DNA from 4 places in the Alteromonas sp. H02 genome. Region 2 is predicted to be linked to each of the others. Evidence: predicted binding sites of a transcription regulator. Region 2 holds the regulator's gene; each other region holds the start of a gene.
The links. The regulator FNR, encoded in region 2, switches genes on or off when oxygen is low (the NO sensors DNR and NnrR bind a similar motif). The targets are predictions, from matches to a motif close to TTGATCTAGATCAA.
Positions count from the first base shown of each region.

Region 1: phbB (acetoacetyl-CoA reductase) is a predicted target of FNR. The motif match lies at 2,204-2,217, and genes of this name have one in related genera.
Region 3: AC566Q_RS08610 (DUF3149 domain-containing protein) is a predicted target of FNR. The motif match lies at 1,698-1,711, and genes of this name have one in related genera.
Region 4: AC566Q_RS14665 (glutamate-cysteine ligase family protein) is a predicted target of FNR. The motif match lies at 1,702-1,715, and genes of this name have one in related genera.

Region 1 covers NZ_CM185021.1:316,766-320,503, forward strand. Annotated here, with positions in the region: gene hrpB (ATP-dependent helicase HrpB) at 1-2,072, shown strand, start outside; gene phbB (acetoacetyl-CoA reductase) at 2,234-2,956, shown strand; gene AC566Q_RS01470 (lytic murein transglycosylase) at 3,019-3,738, opposite strand, start outside.
Region 2 covers NZ_CM185021.1:2,566,269-2,570,006, reverse strand. Annotated here, with positions in the region: gene AC566Q_RS11940 (heavy metal translocating P-type ATPase) at 1-997, shown strand, start outside; gene ccoS (cbb3-type cytochrome oxidase assembly protein CcoS) at 1,007-1,210, shown strand; gene AC566Q_RS11930 (sulfite exporter TauE/SafE family protein) at 1,203-1,871, shown strand; gene fnr (fumarate/nitrate reduction transcriptional regulator Fnr) at 1,898-2,635, shown strand; gene uspE (universal stress protein UspE) at 2,758-3,675, shown strand.
Region 3 covers NZ_CM185021.1:1,879,426-1,883,163, reverse strand. Annotated here, with positions in the region: gene prmB (50S ribosomal protein L3 N(5)-glutamine methyltransferase) at 1-748, opposite strand, end outside; gene smrB (endonuclease SmrB) at 863-1,438, shown strand; gene AC566Q_RS08610 (DUF3149 domain-containing protein) at 1,467-1,592, opposite strand; gene AC566Q_RS08605 (transglycosylase SLT domain-containing protein) at 1,905-2,543, opposite strand; gene gshA (glutamate--cysteine ligase) at 2,609-3,738, opposite strand, start outside.
Region 4 covers NZ_CM185021.1:3,171,017-3,174,754, reverse strand. Annotated here, with positions in the region: gene AC566Q_RS14670 (M14 family metallopeptidase) at 1-162, opposite strand, end outside; gene AC566Q_RS14665 (glutamate-cysteine ligase family protein) at 165-1,625, opposite strand; gene AC566Q_RS14660 (zinc-dependent metalloprotease) at 1,928-3,738, shown strand, end outside.

The DNA of each region.
Region 1 (3,738 bases), 2.2 Mb from region 2:
CGCTCGCCACTGAGGTACGACAAACCCTGCGTGATGACCTGCGCCTGGTAGTGATGTCGGCAACGCTGGATGTTACTCCTCTGCGTAAACTGTTACCGGAAGCAGCTGTATTATCCAGCCAGGGGCGCCGCTTCGACGTGGAAGAAGTGTATGTGGGCGAGTGTCATCTTTCGCAATTAAGCCCGCGTATTGGCGGCCTGATTACCGAGGTGCTCACTAAAGAATGTGGCGACATACTGGTGTTTTTACCTACCGTAAAACACATTAATCAGGTGCTGGGTTCTTTGTCTGGTATAGAGAGCAAAGAAGTGGCAGTCCTACCTCTTCATGGTGCTTTGCCACTTCAGCAACAGCAATTAGCTCTTAGGCCTCATGTAGAGGGTTTAAGAAAAGTCATACTGGCTACTAATATTGCAGAAACCAGCTTAACTATTGAAGGTATTCGACTGGTTATTGATAGCGGCCGGGAGCAGGTCGCTCAGTTTCATCCGACAACCGGCATGACCGAGCTGTCATTAAAAATGATTTCACAGGCATCAGCTGAGCAACGTAAAGGTCGTGCGGGCCGGGTACAGGAGGGCACATGCTACCGGCTTTGGAGTAAAGAAGCTCATAGCCGACTGGCAGAGTTCGCTCTACCCGCCATACGCACTGAAGACATAACGTCTCTGGTGCTACACAGTGCCGATTGGGGCACTTCTCTTGATGCCCTGCCGCTGTTGGACAAGCCGAGTGAAGCGCAATTAAATGCCGCAACGCAGACGCTGCAGGAACTCCGATTACTGGATACTAACGGGCGGATTACGCCACTTGGTAAGGACAGTCTTAAACTACCGGTCGATGCGAAATTCGCCAGTATGCTGTTACAGCTCAAAGAGGAAGCTGAATTAACGGATGAGCAAACACTGCTGACAGCCGGTTGCGTGGTAACTGCTCTGGCCGAAGAAGCTCCCCGAACGGAATACTGGCTGGTGAGTGATGTTCTTCGCTCCATACCTTCTCCGGTCAGACAATCGGTAAGCCGTCAGGCGTCGAGGTATGCTCGTTTGCTAGGCAGCGACGCCAAAATAGACTCCAGGCTGAATGTGCCGGAACAATACCTTGGCCTGGCAATAAGTCTGGCGAGGCCTAGCTGGATTGCCCGGGCGCGCAACTTACAGGAATTTAAGCTGGCCATGGGGACCGGTGCAGAACTGGTTCAGCCGGCGGCAACAGAATATCCCTGGCTGGCGGTATTAGCAGGCCAACGCAAAGGCGCTAATTTACTGATCCGCTTAGCTCAGCCAATCGAAGAGCCGCTTATTCATGAGCGCTTTGCGGATTCTGTCTCGTTACAGCAGGTTGCCTTTTACGACGCTCAAAGCGACACAATGAAGGCCGAAGAGCGGCGTTACTTTAAGCAAATTCTGCTGTCTCGCCAACCGCTGGCTAAGCTGGGCGAAGCTCAGCGAATTCAATGCTGGCAAGACTGGTTAGGCGAAAAAGACATTAAAGACTGGCCATTCTTTAATGAGCTTGAAGAGACTTTAAACCGGCTTAATATGGCGCGAACACATAATCTTGTGGCCAGCGGTTTTGATGGCGATTCGCCCTGGCCGGAGGTGTCGACAAGCTGGTTACTCGGGCAGGAGGTGGTGCATGCCGTATTAGGGCGATGCGCGTCACTTAGCCAGCTTAAAAAAGCGCACTGGGCGGAGGTACTACTGCAAACATTGAGCTGGCCTCAGCGTCAGGTCGTTGAGCAACAATTGCCCGCGAGCCTTAAAGTGCCCAGCGGCACAACACGACGCTTGCGTTATGAAAGCGAATCGCGGGTAGTGTTGTCAGTCAAAATGCAGGAAATTTATGGCAGTGCTGCACCAGTGACCGTTGCTCAGGGTCGCCAGATGGTTACGGTAGAGTTGTTATCACCGGCTGGCCGACCGATTCAGACTACCAATGATTTACCGCGCTTCTGGCAGGGTAGTTATGCTGAAGTGAGAAAAGAGATGAAAGGCCGTTATCCCAAACATTACTGGCCTGAAGATCCGACCACTGCAATTCCTTCTGTTAAAACAACGAAGAATAAGTAACTGAATACTATTATTAAAATGTCATATAGATCGAATAGGCTATTGACTTGGAGCATAGTTTATAGACCAACGTCTGATTTTCACGGTGGAATATTCAAGCTATAGATGATTATATAGTAATCAGTTGTACGTTGAGCAATATCAAACAAGAAGGAAATAGCATGAGCAGAGTAGCACTCGTTACAGGTGGAACACGCGGTATTGGTGAAGCAATCTGTACGACACTGAAAAGTGCGGGTTATACCGTAGTGGCTAACTATGGCGGAAACGACCAGGCGGCACAGGAATTTACCGAGCGAACAGGTATCGCGGCGATGAAATTTGACGTGTCAGATTTCGAAAAAACCAAAGCTGCCATAGAACAAATCGAGTCGGATTTTGGCCCCGTAGATGTGCTGATCAATAACGCCGGTATCACGCGCGACGGTACCATGCACCGTATGACGTTTGAACAGTGGAACGCGGTTATCCAAACTAACCTGGCTTCGTGTTTTAACACATGCCGGGCGGTTATCGAGGGGATGCGCGAGCGTTCATTTGGCCGTATCGTAAACATTGGTTCAATCAATGGCCAGGCGGGTCAGTATGGTCAGGTGAACTACGCGGCGGCAAAATCCGGGATCCACGGTTTCACTAAAGCGCTGGCTCAGGAAGGTGCTGCTAAAGGTATCACCGTAAATGCTATTGCTCCAGGCTACATTGATACTGATATGGTACGAGCAGTACCAGAAGACGTACTGAAGAAAATTGTTGCGAAAATCCCGGTTGGCCGTTTAGGTAAGCCAGAAGACATCGCTGATGGTGTGTTGTTCCTGATTAAAGATGAGTCGAGCTTTATCACAGGCTCAACGCTGTCTATTAACGGCGGTCAGCACATGTACTAAACCGAAAAAGCCGGACATGCTTTGATTAGAAAGCGCTGTCCGGCTCTTTTCATTCAATACAATTAAGAGGTGGGAGTAACTTCTATTCCCAGTGCCTGCATGACGGCCAGCGAAGGAAAACCATCGGCAATCATGTCACTACGGCGTTGAAATTCGCGGATCCCCTCGCGGGTCGCCGGGCCTAAAATACCGTCTGCACCACCCACATCAATACCTTTCTGATTGAGCTGTTCCTGCATAGCTTTGATATCGTCGCGACGATAATTCGGTAAAGGCGGCAGGGATGCAACCAGTTCACCGTCGCCGGCAATTCTGTCTGCCAGTCGACCTACTGCAATGGCATAAAACTCTGAATTGTTCCAGCGCATGATCACTCTGAAATTAGGGTAGGCGAGAAAGGTTGGCCCCTCATGACCGGCGGGCATAACTAAATAAGCGTTCATATCGCTGCTACCCAGGGCATCACCGTTGGCCCGGGTTATTCCGAGTTTATTCCATTCGGAAACGGTTCGGCGCTTGGAGTAACCTAACAGCGAGTAATCAAATCCGTCTGGCAGAGTAACTTCCCGACCCCAGCGGAAACCGGGCTGCCAGCCTAGCTGAGACAAAAAGTTGGCGGCTGATGTTAAGGCGTCGGCTTCGCTCTCCCATAAATTAATTTGCCCGTCACCATCACCATCAACGGCGTAGTTAGCATAGGCTGACGGCATAAACTGGGTATGACCCATGGCACCGGCCCATGACCCTACCATTTTTTCCTGCTCTAAAGACTGCTCTTCCAG
Region 2 (3,738 bases):
GGTACTGGTAGCTACCTGCCCCTGCGCGTTGGGCCTGGCTACGCCATCGGCGCTTACCTGTGCCATGGCCAGACTCAACAAACAGGGAATATTGCTCAAGCGCGCCGATGCGCTGGAGCAAATCACCGGTATCGATACCATTGCCCTGGATAAAACCGGTACCCTCACCGAAGGTAAATTCGGCATTGCCGATCGCTGGTTTGCGGATCCAACGCAGGCGGAGTATCACTTTAATGTAACGGCAAGCCTTGAGGCTCGTTCTGAACACCCTATCAGTAAGGCATTTTCTGCCAGCGAGTCATTTGCGGTGAGTGAATTTGAAGTCACTGCCGGCGGCGGTATTCGTGGCTCGGTAGAGGGTAAACAATACCTGCTCGGCTCAGCCACGTTTACCCAGGCAGACCCGTCTGCTGTACCGGTAAGCGCCAATGTGTACCTGGTTTGCAATGGCGAGTGCCTGGCGGCCTATGAAGTTACCGACAGTCTTAAGAGCGATACGGCTGAAACCCTCGCTGGGTTAGACAGCTTTCAGTTGGTGCTATTAAGTGGAGATACCCAGCAGAATGTTGATAAGCTGGCCGCTAAGCTGCCCCTGGCAGTGGCCACCGGTGAATTAACTCCACAACAAAAATATCAGGCGGTGCAAAAACTGCAGGCTCAGGGACATAAAGTCATGATGCTGGGTGATGGTATTAACGATGCGCCGGTACTGGCCAGTGCGGATGTTTCGGTTGCGGTGGGTAATGCCACTGATATTGCCCGCAATGCGGCGGACGTTGTGTTGTTGAGCGAGTCACTCAGCACCGTACCAGCACTGGTGGATATTGCCGCAAAAACCCGCCGCAAAATCCGCCAGAATATTTTCTGGGCGCTGGGCTACAACCTGCTTATTTTACCTTTTGCAGTTTCCGGCCTGCTGTTGCCGTGGATGGCCGTGATCGGTATGTCATTAAGTAGTATCATAGTGGTCTCAAACTCGACCCGATTATTAAAGTAAGGCGGTATTGTGAGTATAATTTATGTGCTGATCCCGTTGGCTATTATTCTGGTCGCGGTGGCGCTGGGGATTTTCTTCTGGGCGGTAAAATCCGATCAGTTTCAGGATCTTGAGCGCCAGGGCTACAGCATCCTGTTCGACGACGACTTACCCGAAGAAGAACGTCACCAACAAGCCAAAACCCAGGATAAAGCTAACAACGATAATGAGTGATTACAGCTTTATTTCGGCCTTTGTCGTAGGCCTTGCCGGCTCGTTACATTGCGTAGGCATGTGCGGAGGGATAGCCGGAGCCTTGCGAGCAGCAGTACCCGGCGGTCAGCCCCCCCTGCCCTATATTGTCAGTTATAACCTTGGGCGCATAACCAGTTATGCCATTGCCGGCGCCGTGACCGGTGTACTTGGTCAGGTGGCCCGCGCCTCAGTAAGCCATGGCCTGATGATTTTTCAGTTACTCAGCGCCGTGATGCTGATTGCCATGGGGTTATATCTGGCTCAGTGGTGGCGTGGTCTTGCTCACCTGGAAAAACTGGGGAACGGGCTTTGGCAACGCATTCGTCCGTGGTCGAAACGTTTTATACCGTTCAGGTCACCTTTATCGGCGTTTCCTTATGGTTTTATCTGGGGCTGGTTACCCTGTGGACTGGTTTATTCAACCCTTACCTGGGCACTAGTCAGTGGTGATGGCTTGTATGGCGCTGCAACAATGGCTGCCTTTGGACTGGGTACTTTACCCGCGTTGATTGCCGTGAGCCTGGGGGCTGGCTGGTTGTTAACGCTCCTGCAACACCCAAAGTCTAAGTCATTAGTCGCATGTTGCCTGATAATATATGCGATTTTCTTGATTTACCGCACCCTAACCGGTAATAATTAAACGACTCCCACACGGAGACGTAATCTATGTCAAAAGGCTCAGAATTTTCGATTCATTGTCAAAGCTGTAGTTTCAGCCATTTGTGCCTGCCGGTTTCGTTAAATAAAACCGAACTCGATTCGCTGGATGATATCATCGAGCGTAAAAAGCCGCTTCACAAGCACGATAAACTGGTTAAAGCCGGTGATAAATTTAACTCGCTTTACGCAGTGCGTGCTGGTTCATTTAAATCTTTTGTAAGTAGTAAAGACGGCGAAGAGCAAATCATTGGCTTTCATTTTCCCGGTGATATTATCGGCTTTGATGCGCTGCGCGAAAATGCTCACCAGAGCTACACCCAGGCGCTCGAAACCGCTATGGTTTGTGAGTTACCTTATGAAACGCTGGATAAAATGGCGGTTCAGTTCCCTAAATTGCGTCACCAGATCATGAGCTTTATGAGTGCCGAAATTAAGCAGGATCACGATCTGATGATGTTGCTTAACAAGCGTACTGCCGAAGAACGCCTGATATATTTTCTTGCGCATCTGTCCAAACGCTTTGAAGACCGTGGCTTTTCGCCGCGTCAGTATAACCTGAGTATGACCCGTAATGAGATTGGTAATTACTTGGGCCTGACCGTAGAAACCATCTCGCGTCTGTTAACTCGCTTCCAGAAGGAAGGCATTATCAAGGTTGATGGCAAACTTATCACTATCCTCGATTTTGAAGCGATGGATAATAAACTGCATAGCATGGATATTCCTTCCACCACTATTAGTTAGTCCGTTAAAAAGCTGTTTTTCTCTGGTTTTGTAGCATTACTTGATCCCAGACAAGTCTGAAACTGGAGAAACAGCTGTTCACGTCGTACACTCATAATGAATACTTCCCATGGAGAGTCGTTATGATTGAGTACAGCAACATCCTGGCCGTAGTAGAACCCGAAACGGACAACCAGCCTGCTATCTCCAGAGCCATTGAACTGGCCGAAAAAACCGGCGCATCCATTACCGCCTTAATGACCATCTATGATTTCTCTTACGAAATGACCACCATGCTTTCCGGTGAAGAGCGTGAGGCCATGCGTCAGGCGGTGGTGAACGAGAGAACAGCCTGGCTTAAGGGACAACTGGCAGAGTACGGCCAGCCTATAGAGGCTGCCGTGGAATGGAATAACCGCCCTTATGAAGCCATTATTAAATACGCCCTTGCCAGCAAGGCCGACATTGTGGTGAAAGCAACCCGCTCTCACGATGATTTACGTTCAGTAATCTTTACCCCCACCGACTGGCATTTAGTTCGCAAGTGCCCTGCTCCGGTACTGCTGGTTAAAGAGCACGACTGGCCCCGGGATGGCAAAATTGTAGCGGCAGTTAACGTAGGAACGGAAGACCGCGAACATGCCCAGCTGAATGATCGCCTCACTAATATTGCATTGGATTATGCCAGGTTGCTGAGCGGTCATGTTCATCTGGCCAACTGCTATCCGGGCACGCCGCTAAACATTGCCATTGAGGTGCCTGAGTTTGATCCCGAATCTTACAATGCGTCGGTGAAAAACCATCACCTTGAGGAAATGGAAAAACACAGTAATCAGTACAGCATTCCGCTGGATAATTGCCATGTAAAAGAAGGATTACCGGAAAAAGTTATCCCGCAGGTCGCCAAAGAGCTGGATGCCGAGCTGGTGATTATTGGTACCGTAGGTCGTGTAGGCATTTCAGCAGCACTCATTGGCAATACCGCCGAACACGTTATCGATGAACTCAACTGTGATGTACTGGCAATTAAACCCGAAGGCTTTGAAAGCCCGGTAAGCTAATACAGGTAGCTGTGGGAGGATTTAATTACTGCCACGACTACCTGGCCATTAATCAGGGATGCA
Region 3 (3,738 bases), 690 kb from region 2:
TCATGGTCTCCACTAAATCGAGGCCATCCTCGCCAGCAGCCAGCGCCAGTTCGGGTTCGTGCTGAAATTCCACCGGCAAGTCGGCCATATCCTCAGCATCCACATAAGGGGGATTCGATACGATTAAGTCGTATTTTTGTCCTTCGAGCTGACTGAACAAATCAGAGTACAAAGGGAAAACCCGTTCACTCAGTCCGTGTTCTCCTATATTCAGTTCTGCCACGGCCAGAGCATCGGCACTGATGTCCACCGCATCAACCTGGGCCTCATCGAACGCGTAAGCCAATGCAATGGCTATACAACCGCCGCCGGTACACATATCCAGAATTCGGGTTGGAGTGTTGCTAAGATATGGCACAAATTTGCCCTGGATCAGTTCGGCAAACGGCGAGCGTGGGATCAGTACCCGCTCATCCACATAAAACGGCAGTTCGCAGAACCAGGCTTCATGCGTGATGTAAGGCAGAGGTAAACGGGTTTGCACTCGTTGCAGTACCAACTCGGCGACCTTACTGCGCTCACTTTTGGTCAGCCTCGCTGCAAACACTCCGTCACCGGTTTGAGAGGTTAATGTGTGAGGTAAATGCAGTGCATAAAACACCAGGCTCACCGCCTCATCCCAGGCATTGTCGGTACCATGACCGTAAAACAGTTCTGCATCATTAAACCGACTGACCGCCCAGCGCACCATGTCTAAAATGGAGTGCAGATCAGCAATGGCTTCGTCGAGGTAAAACTTGTCGGTCATACGGGCTACAATGTCCTGAATTTATAAAGCTGGTATGATACATAATGTTGTCCGCTTCGGACATGCTTAATTTAATGCAAAATCATCCGTAATGAAGATTAGGAAACCTGGCCTGTGAAATTTAAGTCGCAATTTCCCCCTGTCCCAGCTCAACAGGACACCGAAGACAGTGATGATATGGCGTTATTTCGACAAGAAATTAAAGGCGTAGCGCCTCTAAAGCAGGATACTTATGTGCCGGAGACGACCCGTCCGGAAGTGAAAATTCGTCGCCGGCAAAAAATTCACCGGCAGGCCAGAGCCAGCTTTGAGTTTTCTGACGCCTTTGAAGGCTTTATTCCGCCAGAAGGCGCACTCCGCTACTGCCGACAGGATGTGCCGGGCTATGAGCTTAAACAGTTGCGCCGGGGCGATTACAGCCCGGATTACATTCTTGATTTACACGGCCTGACCAAAGCACAAGCTAAACATGAATTAGCCGCTTTACTGCACACAGCCTGGCAGGAGCATGTTGACTGTGTGTGTATCGTTCACGGCGTAGGTTCAGGCGTTCTCAAACAGGCGTTGCCCCATTACCTTATTCAACATCCCAGAGTGATGGCCTTCCATCAGGCACCACTGGAATACGGTGGGCAGGGTGCCTTGCTGGTACTGCTGGAAGTCGAGTCACCGTTTAACAAAAAACGCTAATCACATTCAGGCTTCAGCCATTTGCGGTTTACTTATGGTCATCACCGCTGTTGTGGATAAACAAGTAAGTGTAATACACCATCATTGCGCATACGATAAAAATGCCAAGTAATGAGCCCCATACAACCGGATCTTTTAATAACATTGACCACATAACAATCACCTTTTTATTTGCTGTTTCTATGGTGATAGTGTGCGCCTGAGAGGCAGAAAAAACGCTGATCCAAATCAATATCAAAATAGCCATCTGGCGCAAAGCATGACCTGGATCAAAAGAATGCGGCTAACCTAATATACAGGGTTTTCAAAACTTTTATTGATAATAGTTATCATTTAGATTAAAGTAAATATGCCTGTTGGGTTTCCGGAAATTTTACGGTCTTGGACGGAATCCCACTTCTGGCAGGCGGGCACTTTGCCCGCCTGCTTTTTTTCCAGCCGGGGGCTTCGTGCCGCCATTAAGACGTTAATCAAATAACTTGAAAAACCAGCTTTTCTGGAGATCTTCTTCGCAGGTTTTTAATTGCGTAGCATAGCGCAGTGAACGGCCTTTAACGCGCTGCGAGACTTGTACCAACCACCCCTTCCTGAGATAGGTCTTGCGCCGGTAGCCTCCCCACCCTTCATGATAATTAAGGTATTGCGCGTAGGCATCCCATTTTGAGACACCATTCACTTTATGGGTTTTACTGATAAACCAGCCCATGAAATCTATCGCATCTTCAAAATCATCGCGGTCAGCGCCAGAATTCCCGGTTTCGCGAATGTAGTCGCTCCAGGTGGGCGTTTTGGCCTGAGAATAGCCGTAAGCCGAACTCACCCTGCCCCAGGGAATGAGTCCGAAGAGAATGTAATCGCGGGGCGGCAGCGCATCGTGACGAAAAGAACTTTCCTGGTACATCATGGCCATGGGTACGTGGATGGGTACGCCCCATTTATCACGCATGTCGGCCGCCGCGTCGTACCAGTCTTCCTTTTCGTAAAAGATCTCACAAAGATTGCTGGTATCTTTTGGTGGCGTGGTGGCACAACCTGTGATCACCATTGGTAAGAAAATCACCCAGCCGGAAAAAAAGATACAAATTTGTTTGAACTTTTTGTACATATGCTGTCCAAATTAATGTTCCGAAAGTGTGTTTCCCTGGAACAAATTCTTATGCCTGACCCGTGTCAGGCATTTTTTTTGGCTGGCTCCCGGGCAAAGTAATCGGTGATAAACTCGCTGAAAGACAGATTATCACTGGCTTCAATCTCACGCTGAGCGGCAAAAGAGCGCTCGGCTTCAGCAACAAAATCTTCTGCCGATTTAAAGTGGTAGTTAAAATCACCAATTTGCCGACGATAGGTTTCGGCCAATTCACGACCCACTACCGCGTTGTCACCCTCTGCCAGTAATTTATTCAGCCAGCGCCCTGAGAAGGTTAAGTCTGGATCTTGCACTTTTAACCATTCACGTTTAACCGCTTCGCTGTAACGATTGTCATCATAGTTTTCGTCCATGATGGCTGCTACTTCGGCATACCGGGCAAATAAGGCTTCAGCCCAGTCACGCATGGCAACTTCCTGCTCATTTTGCAGCAAGGTTAAGCCTGGCTTGCGCCCTTCAAGCACTACCCGGTTAAGATTAACCTCGGTTTCTTTGTAGCGTTCAGCATCAAACTTAGGGCTCTCGGTGAGCAGGCATGCCATCAGGAATACATCCAGGAAATGCATTTGCTCTTTATCGATGCCAACCGGACTAAACGGATTCACATCCAGCGCCCGGATCTCAATGTAACTTACGCCTCGCAGTGCCAGCGCGTCAGTGGGCTTTTCACCGGATGCGGTGGGCTGTTTGGGCCGGATTGGCGAGTAAAACTCGTTTTCAATTTGCAGTACATTTTTACTGAGCTGTTGATAATCACCGCCCTCGCCGGCGGCAAAACCTGCGTAATTCTTTGATGGCGAATACATCGCTTCCCGCAACAAGCGCACGTAGGTATCGATTGAGTTGTAACAAATACGCAGAGAAGACTGCTCATTGCTGGTGTAACCCAACCCGCTCATGCGTAATGACGTAGCATAAGGTAAATATAACGTGCCGCGCCCCAGCTGTTTAAAGTCCAGACCGTGTTCACGCCCTTCAACAAAAGACTTACACAACGCCGGAGAAGCGCCAAATAAATACGGAATTAACCAACAACTGCGGCGGTAATTTCTGATCAGAGCAAAATATTGTTCAGACACCCATTCCTGGGAAGCTTGCACGCCTTTCTGGGTGGCCAGGTGCTGCCAGAATGTATCGGGTACAGAAAAGTTAA
Region 4 (3,738 bases), 600 kb from region 2:
GATGGCGCGTTTGCGGCGGGTTCTGCCGGGTATAAAGATAATCGCCGGTCCGCCCAGCATCTGCAGAAAACTCACGCTGGAATCAGGGATTTGCTGTGGAGCGGGCGCATGCAGAATTTTAAAGCCGGGCAGAGCAGGTGTGGCTAATCTGGCGGTTCCCATTGCTACTCCCAGTAGGCCACAGGTTCACCACTGTGGCTCAGTTGATAGTACCGGCGACACAGTTCGCCCAGTACTTTTGATTCAGGATATTGGCTCATTAAGGTTTTATAGGTGTTTAACTGCCACATGGCGCCGGTTTGCCGTGCGGCCAGGCGATGTTCGATAATACCGAGATAATGGTCCCGCTCTTCGCGACTAACACCGATTTTCGCCAGTCCATCGTCGGCCTTACCGATCAGATCAGACAGTATTGTCGTGACCTTATATTCCTTTAACTGATGCTGGTGTTTTTGCGGCCACAGGATTTGAGCGTTCAGACCTGACTGGGCACAGCGGTAAAAGTTGTATTCGGTATAGCGGAATGGCAGGCGCTGTAGATACTCTTCAATGTGATCCGACAGTGCCTCAACCAGGCCAATCTGTAACGCGGCGTTGGCAAGCATATCCTGATTGGTGGGGCCGGCTGGCAGACTGCGGTATTCAATGCGTACGTGGCCGTTTTCACCCGGTTCGAACACCGCGCGGTTCCAGCTCCATACCGTACCGTGATGTAAGTTGAGTTCGGCGAAAGGTTTGCTGGCGCCGTTTAATCGCTCTGCGGTTACCGGCAACACTGCAGGGTACAGGGCCACGCTCTCGGTCAGGCAATCGGCTATGCCATTGCGTAACCAGCCATGACCATAACTCACCCTGGCTGGCTGACGCCACTGGGTGGCATTGGTGTCACGATAATCGATAGCCTGTTTGAACAACGCAATACGCGTTTCCTGCCACAGCCGTTTGCCCATAAAAAACGGCGAGTTTCCGGCCAGAGCCAGCACTAACGGTGAGATAAGCTGCGCGGTGTTATAACAGTCGGTAAACCGGCTGTCTGCGATGCGGTGATGCAATTGAAAAGAGGTGTTAGCGCCTTCCAGCGTGACATCATCACAGGTCGTGCGCACCACATCCTGACCATGAATATCGATGTCAAATGGTCCGCCGCTTTGCTCGCTGAGTTCCTGGGTGAGTGCTTTGTAACGCGGGCGGTTGGTTAAGTAGTCGGCGGTCAGATGACTACCAGTCAGTGTCGGTAATATCCCTATTGCCATGGCGTGGCCATCGAACAGGCTGGTGGTTTGGTCAATCGATCGGCTGGCTTTATCTAATTGTTGCTGAAGCTGCGAGAAGGGCGTACCGGCGGCATTGACCGGCTTAAGATTAAATTCCAGATTGTATTGATTTAATTCTTCCTGAAGACCATCAATGCGAGCTTTATCCAATACCGCTTCAACAATTGGCGCAGGGTTGAACTGGCGGTTGACCAGATAAAATTCTAACTCGGCGCCGAGGCTTACCTCGTCGCGGTTGTAACAATCGCGGCTGAGCTCATGTCTGACCTCGCACAGTTGTGCCTGCACCCGTTGGTCGAACAGTACACGTTGAGCGTCGGTAAAATCATGTTGTTGAAAATTAAGACCCATATATTCTCTGTGTCGGTTACCAATACTAAGTGTAGCTTATCGTTGAGCAGAGTAACGACAGGCGGCAAAATGCTCCTTGATACAGATCAAGCCAGATCACAACTGACGTCAAGGCAAAATAATGTTTGCGGTAAATCAATAATCGTCATGCGCGATTGGTCGGTGGTAATGGCGGTTTGGTCAGTCGTGACTGGATTTATGTGCCCGGTTTGGGTAGCGTAAAGTGAGTGCCAACAATAAATTAAAAAAAACCGGAGGGAATCCCGTTGCGCGTTTATGTTCTGCTAGCCAGCCTGGCGCTGATGGCTGTTTCGCCTGCATGGGCGGAGACCATCGCATCCTTTACCAAAGATATGCAAAAGCAAACGGGGTTTATTCCCGTATATTACAGTAGTGAAGACGATAAGGTTTATCTGCAAATTGAAGCGCTGGATGAGCCGTTGTTATTCCAGTCCAGTCTGCCCCATGGTGTAGGCTCCAATGATATTGGCCTGGATCGCGGCCAATTGGGCGCCACGCGTTTGGTGCAGTTTGAGCGCTACGGCAATAAGCTGCTGCTTAAGCAACTCAACACCGAGTACCGGGCAAGTGCCGATAACCCGGCTGAACGGGCCAGTATTGATGAGGCGTTTGCCGATTCTGTTATTGCCGGCTTCACCATTGAGGCCAGTGATGATGACAGTGTGTTAATCGACTATACCAGTCAGTTGTTGAGCGATATTCACGGCGTCGCCGAACGTTTGAAAGGCCGTCAGCAAGGCAGTTTTAAGGCTGATCCGCAGCGTAGCGGCGTATACCTGCCGCGTACCAAAGCGTTTCCGTTAAATACCGAACTGGAAGCACTGGTTACCTTTGGTGGCAAGGGCACAGGCGCGTATTTACGTCAGGTTACACCGGATGCCGACAGTGTCAGTGTACACATGCACCATTCATTTATTGCCTTACCCGATGATGGCTATGAGCCGCGTGAATTCCATCCGTTTTCTGGTTACTGGAAACACAGCTGGCAGGATTATTCTGCGCCGATTACCGAGCCCTTGGAGCAGGCTTATATTCGCCGTCACCGGCTGGCCAAAAAAGACCCTTCAGCTCCGGTGAGTGAAGCTGTTGAGCCGATTATTTATTACCTCGACCCGGGCATTCCGAAGCCGGTAATGAGCGCCTTACGGGATGGCGCAAGCTGGTGGGATCAGGCGTTTGCCGCAGCAGGCTATAAAAATGCGTTTCAGGTAAAAGTATTGCCCGAAGGTGCCGACCCAATGGACGTGCGTTACAACGTGATCAACTGGGTACACAGAGCCACCCGGGGCTGGTCTTATGGTTCGTCTGTAGTGGATCCGCGCACCGGTGAAATTATTAAAGGCCACGTTACCCTTGGTTCATTGCGGGTCCGTCAGGATTACCTGATAGCGCTGGGATTAACCAGTCCGTTTACCGGTGATAGTGAGGCAACCGAAGAGCAAAAAGAAATGGCGCTGGCACGTATTCGTCAGTTGTCTGCGCATGAGGTAGGCCATACGCTGGGCATTGCACATAACTTTGCTGCCAGCGAAAATGGCCGCGAATCGGTGATGGATTACCCGCATCCGAAAATCGAAATTAAAGGCAATCAGCTGTCGTTAGCTAATGCCTATGATAGCGGCATGGGAGAGTGGGATAACTATGTTATTGCCTACGGTTACCAGGACTTTGGCGAGACTTCCGATAGTGCTGAAGCGCTGCAGACTATGGTGGTTGAAGCTCGCGAGGCCGGACTGAAATACAAGTCTGACGCCGATGCCAGAGCGTCCCGTCACGGCTCATCCGATGGCCATATGTGGGATAACGGGGCTAACCCGTTGGCGGAATATGATCACTTGCTAAAAGTGCGTGATATTGCCCTGGCTAATATGGGGCTGAACACTATTCCTTCGGGCAATAGCCTGTCGTCACTGGAAAATGCGCTGGTGCCAGTTTATCTGTTGCATCGTTATCAGCTTGAAGCCGTGGCCAAGCAGGTGGGAGGTGTGCACTATTTCTATGAGAATAAAGGCGATCTGGATAAACCCATGGGGGTTAAGCTGGTACCTTCAGAAACTCAGGTCGAGGCGATGATGCGTTTAATTGATGCATC